2 regions of the Staphylococcus sp. NRL 16/872 genome follow, and region 2 is predicted to be linked to the other one. Evidence: predicted binding sites of a transcription regulator. Region 2 holds the regulator's gene; the other holds the start of a gene.
What was found. Region 2 encodes Rex, which represses fermentation and respiration genes when NADH is low (regulators of the CRP and FNR family bind a similar motif). Its sites were predicted from a motif close to TTGTGAAATATTTCACAA; they were not measured.
Positions count from the first base shown of each region.

Region 1: the regulator Rex is predicted to act here: its motif matches at 2,592-2,609, upstream of nirB (nitrite reductase large subunit NirB).

Region 1 is NZ_CP119327.1:589,742-593,981, forward strand. Features, by position in the region: gene MT340_RS02685 (formate/nitrite transporter family protein) at 1-644, shown strand, start outside; gene MT340_RS02690 (sirohydrochlorin chelatase) at 1,783-2,496, shown strand; gene nirB (nitrite reductase large subunit NirB) at 2,733-4,240, shown strand, end outside.
Region 2 is NZ_CP119327.1:900,700-910,065, reverse strand. Features, by position in the region: gene MT340_RS04380 (ammonium transporter) at 1-456, opposite strand, end outside; gene MT340_RS04375 (sulfurtransferase TusA family protein) at 601-825, opposite strand; gene MT340_RS04370 (YeeE/YedE family protein) at 848-1,951, opposite strand; gene MT340_RS04365 (redox-sensing transcriptional repressor Rex) at 2,108-2,746, opposite strand; gene MT340_RS04360 (ABC-F family ATP-binding cassette domain-containing protein) at 2,990-4,927, shown strand; gene tsaD (tRNA (adenosine(37)-N6)-threonylcarbamoyltransferase complex transferase subunit TsaD) at 5,279-6,304, opposite strand; gene rimI (ribosomal protein S18-alanine N-acetyltransferase) at 6,297-6,761, opposite strand; gene tsaB (tRNA (adenosine(37)-N6)-threonylcarbamoyltransferase complex dimerization subunit type 1 TsaB) at 6,734-7,405, opposite strand; gene tsaE (tRNA (adenosine(37)-N6)-threonylcarbamoyltransferase complex ATPase subunit type 1 TsaE) at 7,386-7,847, opposite strand; gene ilvD (dihydroxy-acid dehydratase) at 8,316-9,366, shown strand, end outside.

The sequences.
Region 1 (4,240 bases), 310 kb from region 2:
AAACTCAATTTGCGGATACAAATGAGGGGTTAGTTAACTTGTTAGGCGCTATTTCATTTAGTTTAGCGTTAGTATTAATCGTCTTAACAAATTCAGAATTGCTAACAAGTAATTTTATGTATTTAACAGTGGGATGGTACTATAAAGCAATTACAGTTAATAAAATGATTGTTATTTTCTTATTCTGTTTCTTAGGAAATATTATAGGTGGATTCATTTTATTCTTTTTAATGAAAGGCACACATATTATGACGCCAGAGATGATTGTAGCTTTAAGTAAAACTGTACACGCTAAAACCGTAGAATCATCATGGTTAAATATTTTAATTAAAGCGATATTCTGTAACTTCTTTATTAACATCGGCATTTACGTTTCAATGTTATTTAAAGAAGGGCTTGCAAGAGCATTCTTCATCGCTGTTGGTGTTATTGTCTTCGTATTTATGGGTTATGAACACGTGGTTTTCAATGCTGGCTTATATGCAGGAATGATGTTCTATAACATTGATGCATTATCATGGTTAGATGTATTAAAAAATGTGGTGTTCGCTTTTATTGGTAACTATATTGGTGGAGGCATCTTTGTAGGTCTTGTATTCGCTTATTTAAACGGTAAACGCGATAGTTTTAGTACAAAAAGCTAATTTTAACAAGTCTAGGACATAAAAGTTTTAGATAAGAAAAAAGACAATTTTTATTGTGCGAAATATTATCTATGGAGATAAGAACTGAAGTTCTATTGATAGAGTAAGTTGAGCCATGTTTTAATCTTTATACATAAGGCACCTTATTAATTTAGTTTAGTGATGTTTATTAAATTATATGTAAGGACCTTATTTTTAAAATTTTTATGTAAAATTACATATAAATACATTGTATTTTGGCGAGACTCTTATATTCATTATTACTGAACATAAGTGCTCTAGAAATTCTTATGATGAACTACGAATGATTTTGTGTGACGCCTGAGGAGACAGGATATCAATGAACGTAAGCGTTCAAACACTTACGTAAGAAGTTCTAAGATGAATAACGAATGACGTTGCGAGACTCTTGGCGTTTTTTATATTGAACACAAGTGCGCGTGCACTTGCGTAAGTCGTTCTCAGATAGATAACGAAACGTAGTTGTGAAGACTCCTGGTGGAAAAGAAAGAGCCTCAAGACTATAGGCTTGAGCCTTTCCCACCGGAAAGCGTAACAACTTAAACAAGTGAATATCTACCTAAGAACTACTTTACAAGACCGTGGCTCGACCCAGCCCCCTAGGCAAGCGTCTCAACTTAAGTGAGTGAATATCTATCTAAGAACGACTTTATAAGACTACAGGCTTAAGCCTTTCCCGCAAGAAAGCGTCGCAACAAAATGAGTAACATTTATCTAAAAACTACTTTACAAGACCGTGGCTCGACCCAGCCCCCTAAGCAAGCATCTCAACTTAAGTGAGTGAATATCTATCTAAGAACAACTTTATAAGACTACAAGCTGAAGCTGTCCCATAAGAATAGATCCAACACAGAGAAACTGAGTTAATCAGTTTATACAAGCAAAGCAAGTTGGGCAAGCGAGCCAATAATACGAAGTATTGTAAATAAAGAAGCCAGTAAATGAATTTATAAAAACTCATTTACTGGCTATTTTTCTAAGAACTATTATCCTAGATTTATTTTTTACGTTGACTTAAAGCTTTTAAAAACATATTATTTAATTCAACATTAACTATTGTTACTTCAAGATGTTGCATATTAGTAATTCATTTTCGAAAAGAAAGGGATGAGGGGAATTGGTAGCAAACATTTTAGTTGCACATGGTATGCGTAAAGGGGACCAAAATAAAGCGCTAGGTGACTTTCTAGATCGTCTTTTAAGTGATGAAACATATAATTATGAACTGGCGTTTATTGAAAGTGAAGAAAAAAGCATCGAGAATACGATTGGGCGATTGATTGACCAAGGTGAAACAGAATTTAAAGTAGTGCCTTTATTAATTTTTTCAGCGATGCATTATATTGTCGATGTACCCAATATTTTAGAAAACATTAAGCAAGCGCATCCTAACATTCGTTATGAAATTAGTGAGCCTCTTGGTACGCATGATTATATGGTGGATTTAGTTGAAAAACGCATTAATGACGTACATATGGATGCTACGACAAATTATGCGATTGTGATAATTGCGCATGGCAGTTTCTCTTATACTAAAGCACATGATGAACTTAAGGAATTTAGTGAAAAGTTAACACAAGAAGTGCCGATTTATTGTCGTACGTTATACGGAGATATCACATTTAAAAATGACCTCGATCAACTATCACGCGACTATGGTGAATTAATTGTTGTACCGATGTTTCTATACGATGGACGATTAGTGAATAAAGTAAAACGACTAATTTCAGAAATGGATATTGAAGGCACATTACATATCACACCGTCTATTAATTTTGATAACATACTTAAGTTGATTATTAGTGAACGTTTAGAACAGCTACATATATAAATTCTCAAGCCTCTCTTACATGACAATGTAAGGGAGTTTTTTCATGTTTCAAGTAAGAAATAGTGTATTAGGGAAATCCCTACTTTTATTAAAATATGTGAAAATAATCACAAAAGTAATCGAAAATGTTATAAAATAACAGTGAAGAAAGTAGTTGTAAATTCTCAATAATAATATATTTATAATTTTAATCATTATAAATAACTAAATTTTAAGTGATAAAAGGGGCATATTTTATGACTAAACAAAAGCTTGTAATGATTGGTAACGGTATGGCAGGCCTTAGAACAATTGAAGAAATATTAGAACGCTCAGACTCAATGTTTGATATTACAATCATTGGCAAAGAACCTTATCCAAACTACAACAGAATTATGTTATCTAATATTTTACAAAAGAAAATGACAGTCGAAGAAACAATTATGAATCCTTATGAATGGTATGAGGAAAACAATATTCGATTAATCGTGGATGACCCAGTTGAAACAGTGGATAAAACAAACCAAACTGTGACGACTTCTAAGGGCATAGAAGTTCAATATGATATTTGTATTTTTGCGACAGGTTCAAGTGCATTCGTATTACCTATACCAGGTTCAGATTTACCTAGTGTGATCGGATGGCGCACAATCGAAGATACTGAACGCATGATTGAAATAGCTAAAACGAAAAAACGTGCAGTGGTTATCGGTGGTGGCTTACTCGGGTTAGAATGTGCACGTGGTTTAATGGACCAAGGAATGGATGTCACTGTCTTACATTTAGCTGAATGGTTAATGGAGATGCAACTCGACCGTAAAGCTGGCGAAATGTTGAAAGCAGATTTAGAACGTCAAGGTATGAATATTGAACTGCAAGCCAATTCGAAAGAAATTATGGGTAATGAAGATGTTGAAGCGATTAAATTAGCTGATGGTCGTGTGATTGAAACAGATTTAGTAGTCATGGCGGTTGGTATACGTCCATTCACTAAAGTTGCGAAATCAGCAGGATTAGAAGTAAATAGAGGTATTGTCGTTAATGATTACTTACAAACATCTGACCCTAATATTTATGCTGTCGGTGAATGTGCGGAACATGCTGGTAAAGTATATGGTTTAGTAGCACCACTATATGAACAAGGTAAAGTGCTTGCGGACTTTTTAACTGGTAAAGAGACAGATGGCTATAAAGGCTCTACTACATTTACTTCGTTAAAAGTTTCTGGCTGTGATTTATATAGTGCGGGTCAAATTGTTGAAAATGAAGACGTCCACGGCATCGAAATTTTTAATAGCGTCGATAACATTTACAAAAAAGTGTATTTAAGCAACGGACAAGTGGTTGGCGCAGTATTATACGGTGATACTGATGATGGTTCGAGATTTTACAGCATGATGAAGAAAAATGAATCATTAGAAGATTATACGTTAGTATCATTACTTCATAAAGGCGGTGAAGATGCAGCAACGTCAATTGCTGATATGGCTGATGATGAAACAATCTGTGGATGTAATGGTGTCGATAAAGGAACAATTGTCAATGCGATTACTACTAAAGGTTTAACATCTGTTGAAGAAGTGACTAAAGCAACTAAAGCAGGTAACTCTTGTGGTAAATGTAAAGGTCAAATCGGTGAACTTTTAAAATGCACATTAGGTGATGACTTTGTCGCAGCAAAACCTACTGGTATTTGTGCTTGTACTGATTTAACACGCGATCAAATTGTGACTCAAATCAGATCTAAAGGTCTTAAAACATCTAA
Region 2 (9,366 bases):
ACCTATCCAACCGCCGCCCCATACCCAGTGAGCAACCGGGCTATAAATGACAATAACCCATATTATGATAAAAATTGTAAACGGAATAAATCTCATACGTTCCGCAATAGAACCAGATAAAATTGAGACCGCAATAGTACAAAACATCATTTGAAATAACATAAATAGCGCAAACGGAACATGTGGACTTAAATCTTGATTAATCGCAAAACCTACATGTTGTAAGCCCATGAAATCAAAGTTTCCTATTAAGTCATTTCCAGTTCCAAAACTTAATGTAAAACCAAATGTAATCCATGTGAAAGTTACGATAATCATCGCTGCCATACTTTGCATTACTGTATTCAATACATTCTTAGATTGTACGAGACCCCCATAGAATAAACTTAACCCCGGTGTCATTAACCACACCAGTAATGTACAAAGAAATAAAAAAATTGTGTCATCCATCTTCATAATTACCACTTCCTTTGAAAATATCTTAATGATAGTTTTTCAAGATGGCAAAAATCGGTAAGATAAAATGACACAATATGTTACAAAATATAACATCACACTTCTGTATTTTGTTTTAAATAGTATACTTTCCTTAAAATTCGCTTATGCTTTTTGTACTGTAATCGTCCAAGAAGCGTCATCCAATTGTTCATAGTTTGTTACTGGGTAACCTTGTTCTGCTGCCCAGTTTGGAATGGCTTCTGTCGCTTGAGTACAGTCGAAATCGATTTTTAACTCATCACCGTTTTCAAGTGTTTGCATTTTCTTTTGCGCTTCAATTAATGGGAATGGACATACCATACCAACTGTACCTAATTCATATAACATTATTATTACTCCTCCTATCTGTTTACGTTGTTTGAGGTTGTTTAGAAGTAGATGCTGAGTTCGCTTGCTTTGGTGCAGTTTGTTGCTGTAATTTTTTCATTGGTCTTACGAAGATAAAATAACTCATGAACCATACACCAAAGATCATAGATACTAATGCTATCCAACCTTTCCAAGACATAATTGCAGTTTCTACTAAGCCGTTACCGATTGAGCAACCGCCTGCCACTGAGGCACCAAATCCCATACAAATACCGCCAATTGCACTGTTTCTAATAGTACGTTTATCCGGTAAACGCCATTTAAATTCATGTGAACCTCTTGCTGCAATATATGAGCCTAAGAAGATACCTAATATTAATAAAACGCCCCAATCTACTAATTTAGTATCACCTGTAATTAAGAATGTAATTAAATTAGCAGAAGGTGTTGTAATACCTAAACCATGATCACGTCCCGTTGACATACTCATTGGCCAAGCGATAAATGCTATAAGACCTACCGCAATACCTGCTACAAACGGGTGGTAACGTTTTTCAAATAAATAATGTCTAATACCTGTATACTTTTGTTTCAATTTTGGTACTGCCATTTTAGGTTTAGGCTTACGTAATGTTTTCACTACAACAAATAATGTAATACCAGTTAAAATAATTGTTAATACCCACATTGGAATACCTGTAGTTTGAGCCATACTTGTATTCACCTTCGTAGGTTTATTAATCCAATTCATAACTGGAAGCAAAACGCCTGTTTTAGTTACTGCAGCAGTGCCTGCATACATAATGAGGGCAACCCAGCTCCCGATTAACCCCTCTCCAGCTCGGTACCACGTTCCAGTCGCACATCCACCTGCTAGAACTATTCCTATTCCGAAAATGAAAGAACCAATAATCGTTCCTAGAACAGGAAATGTACTATAAGGAATTGCGATTAATCCTAAACTTGTTAATATTACAAGTCCAATACTTTGAACAGTAATCGCTACTAATAAAGCATAAAACATTTTATTATTTTTTTGCACGTACATATCTCTAAAACCACCTGTTAAGCAGAAGCGTGTACGTTGCATGACAAAGCCTAATAAAATCCCAACGATTAGGCCGCTAATAATCATCCAAACCAAAGTCAAATGCATCCTTTCCCGATTGATTTACTAAGGTATTATAATAGATTAATATTTAATTATCAATAACATTTGTTCGGATTTAATAATATTGAAATAATAAAAAAATCTTTCTTTCTCTCGAAAGAATGATTAAGACTATAAACAAAATACTATCTAGTTCGAATAGTTTTTCATAAAAAATAAAAGTGATTGTAATTCTATACCTAAATCAATATGGTGCACTTGAACAGTTTTTGGCACTTCTATTCTAGCCGGTGTAAAATTCAATATTCCTTTTACATTAGCCTCAACTAACTGATCTACTACGTTTTGAGCTGCCTTTTCAGGTGTAGTTAGAATAACTACATTAATGTCTTGAGTTTCAAGCACTTGTTGTAAATCATCCATATGATGAACTTTCACTTTACCGACTTGTTGATCTACAATATCTTTATCAATATCAAATGCTTCTGTAATCGTCATTTCGTCATGAATTGAAAAGTTGTATGTTAATAGTGCCCTTCCTAAGTTACCTACTCCAACTATAGCAATATGAATCTCCTCACTATCACTAAGTTCAGATTTAAAAAATTCTAATAAACTATCAATATTGTAGCCATAACCCTTTTTTCCTAACTCACCAAAGTAAGAAAAATCCCTTCTAATCGTGGCTGATTCAATATTTAGCGCTTCACTGATAGTTTTAGAATTAACTCGATCAATTCCTTTTGTCTTCAAGGTGTTAACGAATCTATAATATAACGGTAATCGTTTCAATGTTGCACGAGGAATTTTAGCTTGATTTTGAGCCATTTGAGTTGTCCCCCTCTTGTTTGAACTTTTTAATCTATGTATTCAAACTAATTTGCGTGCAATTAGTCATTCCTTTGAAATCACATTATGTCCCATAATGAATACTGACATATTATACCTTAACACTTTTTAAAAATAAATATCTTAGTTTCATGTAACTTTATTATACGGTAAAATAAAGAGTAATGTATAAGGCAATTTTGTGATAAATACTTTTGTAAAAAATAGAAAGGTGAACCCTGAATGATATTAATGCAATTAAATGACATTTCGAAGTCATTCGATGGTGAAGATATATTTACTCATGTTAATTTCGAAGTTAAAACTGGCGAACGTATAGGTATCGTTGGACGAAATGGCGCTGGTAAGTCAACATTAATGAAGATTATCGCAGGTGTTGAAGACTATGATAGTGGCCATATTTCTAAAATTAAAAATTTGCGTATGGGTTATTTAACTCAACAAATGACACTCAACTCTTCATCGACTGTGTTTGAAGAAATGTCTAAACCTTTTGAACACATTAAAAATATGGAAGGTTTAATTAAAGTAGAAACAGATTGGTTAGCTATGCATGCCAATGATTATGATACTGAAGACTATCAACATCATATGGAACGCTATGAATCGTTGTCTAATCAATTTGAACAACTTGAGGGCTATCAATACGAAAGTAAGATTAAAACTGTGTTGCATGGTCTGAATTTTAAAGAAGAAGATTTCGGCAAACCTATCAACGACTTTAGCGGTGGGCAAAAAACACGCTTATCACTAGCACAAATGTTATTAAGTGAGCCTGATTTATTATTATTAGATGAACCGACTAACCATCTTGATTTAGAAACGACAAAATGGTTGGAAGACTATTTAAAATACTTTAAAGGTGCCATCGTCATTATTAGTCACGATCGTTACTTCCTTGATAAAATCGTGACACAAATTTATGATGTGGCGCTTGGAGATATTAAACGTTACGTGGGTAATTATGAACAATTTATCGAACAACGCGATAAATATTATGAACAGCGTATGCAAGAATATGAAAAACAACAGGAAGAAATTAAACGTCTTGAAACGTTTGTAGAGAAAAATATTACCCGTGCCTCTACTAGCGGTATGGCTAAAAGTCGACGTAAAACGCTAGAAAAAATGGAACGCATCGATAAACCTATGTTAGATGCAAGAAGCGCCAATATTCAATTTGGCTTTGAACGCAACACTGGTAATGATGTTATGCATATTCATAATTTAGAAATCGGATATGAAATACCTATTACTAATCCTATAAATATCGAAATCACTAAAGGCGATCATATCGCTATTATTGGCCCTAATGGTGTAGGTAAAACAACGCTAATTAAAACAATTGCCAATCGTCAAGCTAAATTAGGTGGCGAGGTTGTCTTCGGTGCTAATCTTCAAATTGGATACTACGATCAAAAGCAAGCTGAATTTAAATCTAATAAGACGATTTTAGATTATGTTTGGGATCAATATTCTAATATGAATGAAAAAGATGTTCGAGCTGTATTAGGACGTTTTTTATTTGTACAAGATGACGTCAAGAAAATCATCAATGATTTATCTGGGGGCGAAAAAGCTCGTCTTCAACTTGCATTATTAATGTTACAAAGAGATAATGTATTGATTCTAGACGAACCGACCAACCATTTAGACATAGATTCAAAGGAAATGTTAGAACAAGCTTTACAACATTTTGAAGGTACAATCTTATTTGTTTCTCACGACCGTTATTTCATTAACCAATTAGCGAATAAAGTATTTGATTTAGATAAAGACGGGGGACAAATGTATCTTGGAGATTATCAATATTATATTGAAAAGACAGAAGAAGCAGCTGCCTTAGAAATTTTTGAAGCCGAACGCACTGATGATCATACAGGTGGAGCTGAGATTTCAAGTAATAAACAAAATAGTAGTTATGATAATCAAAAACAACAACGTAGAGAACAACGTAAATTAGAACGTCAAATTGAACAATGTGAAGAAAAAATAGAACAATTTGAAAACGATATAACTCATATCGATGAACAACTCACCCAACCTGAAATATTTAATGATCCTATCAAAGCATCTGAACTTGCTAATGAGAAAATGGAAACCGAACAGAAATTAGAACAAGTCATGATAGAATGGGAAGAATTACAAGAAATGTTATAAAGTAGTATTTAAGATAAAATAACTAGAAAATTACCTTAAATTTTCTGGTTATTTTTTTATAATTTTTAACCACAATTTTATAAACAGTTGAAAGTCTTTTATATCAAGTATCCACAGACTTATCCTAGTTATCCACAACCATTCCCTTGCACTTTTACATTTCTTTTACACAAAATTTACGCTATATCCACATTGTTAAGCACTACTTATCCACAGTTTATACACGTTTTGTTGATAAGTACACACGTTCCCTATTGACGCACTTATTTTCCCACAATTTCTATTTAGTATTAAAAATAGTGCTAAGTACACATGTATTTGTAAATCATTGTACTTAACACTAACTTTTAATTATTCAACAGTTGCTTCTTCAATATCCATATTATTTTGGCCATTTAAATCTAAATCTGCTGTAATACCAGCTTTATAGAAATAATATGCAGCAGCACCAATCATTGCTGCATTGTCTGTACATAATTTAGGGCTTGGTATAGAGAGTTTGATATCATGTGTTTTACATAATTCTTGTAAACGTTGACGTAAACCTTTATTACTCGCAACGCCTCCTGCTACAATTAAACGATTAACATTATATTCCTCACAAGCGTGAATCGCTTTCGTACTTAATACGTCGACTACACTATTTTGAAAACTTGTAGCAACATTTGCTTTATTAATTTCTTCATTTTTTTGTTTTAAATTATGTAATTTATTAATTACAGCACTTTTCAAGCCACTAAAACTAAAATCATAGCTATCTTTCTCAAGCCATACTCTTGGGAAATCATACGTATCCTCACCTAAAGCAGCTAATCTATCTACTTCTGGGCCACCTGGATATGGTAAACCAATCGTTCTAGCAACTTTGTCATAGGCTTCACCGACTGCATCATCACGCGTTTCACCAATCACTTCGAAATTCATATGATCTTTCATATAAACTAATTCTGTATGCCCACCAGAAACGATTAGTGCCATTAAAGGAAACGTTAACGGTTCCTCTAAATGATTCGCATAAATATGACCTGCAATATGATGAACCGGAATAAGTGGCTTGTCATAAGCAAATGCTAGAGCTTTCGCAGCATTGATGCCAATTAACAATGCCCCAATTAAACCAGGCCCTTGTGTTACTGCAATAGCGTCAATCTCTTCCATTGTGACATCAGCAGCAACGAGTGCCTCTTCAATTGTTGCAGTGATACCTTCAACATGGTGTCTACTTGCCACTTCAGGCACGACACCACCGAAGCGTTTATGACTTTCGATTTGGCTTAATACAGTATTCGATAATATGGTATCGCCGTTTTTAATCACACTGACACTTGTTTCATCACAGCTAGTTTCTACTGCTAATATTAAAGTTTCATTATTCATTTAAATTCACCCACATGACTAATGCATCCTCGCCTTCTCCATAATAATTTTTTCGTTTTCCTCCAAATTGGAATCCCAAATTTGTGTAGACATGTTGTGCTACATAATTTGTTACCCTAACTTCTAAGCTCATGACATCACATGTTGTTTTTGCGAAATCCATCACATATTTAAGTAATAATTGTCCTAATCCATAACCTCTATAATCTTTGCGAATTGCCACGGTAGTGATCTGAGCTTGATCAATCACTATCCAGAGCCCTAAATAACCAATAATTTCATTTTCGAAAATGATAACAAAATACTTTGCGAAGTTATTTTCATTCAATTCATGATAAAACGCATCAATTGTCCAAGAACTGTCATTAAAACTTTCACGTTCAATATCAAATACACTTGGGACATCATCGACTTGCATTGCTCGTATCGTTAATTCTGATTCTGCTGGTTTAACCAATTGCGTTCCGCCTCTGACATTTTGATATAATTTGGTACAAATGTATGGATATCTTCAGCTTCAGTCACCAATGAATACATTACAGATGCACGTGGTAGATTAGCTTGAATATCACCTTTTAACTGATTTGCTAACTTTTCAGCATCTGTGCCAATAAATAAATATGACTGATGTTGTTCATTTAACCAATCTAATAAGTCTTTAGTTGAAATATATTGGTCTTCTAAAATAGTTCTTAGTTCTCCATCGATATATTGATAAACGCCAGTGTAGACCGCTTCACGACGTGCATCAAACACTGATACTAATAAACGATCTTTGGCTTCACTTTCATCTACTGTAGCTGCTAAACCTTGTAATGAAGATACGCCGTACAACTTAGTATTTAAAGCATAAGCTAGTGTCTTTGCAGTTGTAACGCCGATTCTCACACCTGTATAAGAACCTGGACCTTTGGCTACTACAACAGCATCTAATTCTTCTTTATTTAACTTCGTTTGTTCAAATAAATTTCTAATACCTGGCATTAATTGACTTGAATGATCTTTATTACTTTCTACTGTGTGCTCTGCTAAAACTTGGTCGTTGGCCATTAAAGAAACCGACATAGGACGATTAGACGTATCAATAAGTAGTGAATTCACGTTCAACTTCCTCCTTAACTTTAGAATAATGGTCGCCTTTCGCAATCAACTCAATCGCACGTTCTGTTTCACTCACCGTTTTAATATTAATAATTAACTGCGTAGCGGGTAGTAAATCTTCAATGAATTGGCTCCATTCAATCACGGTAATGGCTTCATCTTCAAAATATTCATTAAATCCTAAATCTTCATCAGAATCTTCAAGACGATAACAATCCATATGATGTAACTTCAGCGATTTCCCTTTATACGATTTGATGATGTTAAACGTAGGAGAATTAATATTTCGTTTTACGCCAAGATGTTTACCTATAAATTGAGTTAATGTTGTTTTACCTGCGCCCAAATCACCATTTAATAAAATTAAATCTCCTGGTTTAAGATATTTAACTAATATGCCAGCAAAACGATTCATGTCATCTAAATGTTTTATACTTATCATTTGCTTTGCTCTCTCCTATTTTGAAAATTCCTTATAACTATATTTACTAATAGAAATTTTAAAATCACATTTTTAACTTACTAATTGTAACAAATTCTAGCTAAAATTTCTCTCTATTCAGATGAAATAAGAATTTGTTAATTGTTAGAAAATTCAAAAAATAGTGTTGACTTCAAAAGTATGTTGTAGTAAATTTAATTTATCGAATTTTAGAATAATTCTAATAATTACATAACTCACCATTCATTAGAAAGGAGTATATTAAAATGACTCAATTTAATACACAACCGCACACTGTAATTCATAATTTAATTATTTTATTATACTCGCAAGGGCTGGAACTTTAGTAGTCAATACATACTAAATGTTTAAGTCCTATTTCTCATTGAATGGGACTTACAAACGTCCCAATCACATTGGGACGTTTTTTTATTTTCAAAATTCAATAACCTGACGGGGGAATTATTAATGAGAAGCGACATGATTAAAAAAGGTGATCATCAAGCACCTGCGAGAAGTCTTTTACACGCCACGGGAGCACTCAAAAATCCAACAGATATGAACAAACCATTTGTAGCAATTTGTAATTCTTATATTGATATAGTACCAGGACACGTCCATTTGCGAGAATTAGCTGATATCGCTAAGGAAGCAATTCGTGAGGCAGGTGCTATTCCATTTGAATTTAATACAATCGGCGTGGATGATGGTATAGCTATGGGACATATTGGTATGCGCTATTCACTCCCTTCCCGAGAACTTATTGCTGATGCTGCTGAAACTGTCATTAATGCACATTGGTTTGATGGCGTATTCTATATTCCAAACTGCGATAAAATCACACCGGGTATGATTTTAGCTGCTGTCAGAACAAATGTACCAGCCATTTTTTGCTCAGGTGGACCGATGAAAGCTGGTCTTTCCGCTCAAGGTAAAGCACTCACTTTATCTTCAATGTTTGAAGCTGTCGGCGCTTTTAAAGAAGGTAGCATTACTAAAGAAGAATTTCTAGATATGGAGCAAAACGCCTGCCCTACTTGTGGCTCATGTGCAGGTATGTTTACTGCTAATTCAATGAACTGTTTAATGGAAGTCCTTGGATTAGCACTACCTTACAATGGCACAGCTTTAGCTGTTAGTGAGCAACGTCGTGAGATGGTTCGTGAAGCTGCTTTTAAATTAGTTGAGAATATTAAAAAGGACATTAAACCTAGAGATATTGTCACTAGAGAAGCGATTGATGATGCTTTCGCATTAGACATGGCAATGGGTGGTTCAACAAATACTGTATTACATACACTAGCGATTGCTAATGAAGCTGGTATTGATTATGACCTAGAGCGCATTAATAAAATTGCGAAACGTACACCTTACTTATCTAAAATTGCACCGAGCTCTGCATATTCAATGCATGATGTGCATGAAGCTGGTGGCTGTCCAGCTATTATTAATGAATTAATGAAAAAAGAAGGCACGTTACATCCTGACCGTATTACAGTTACAGGTAAAACATTGAGAG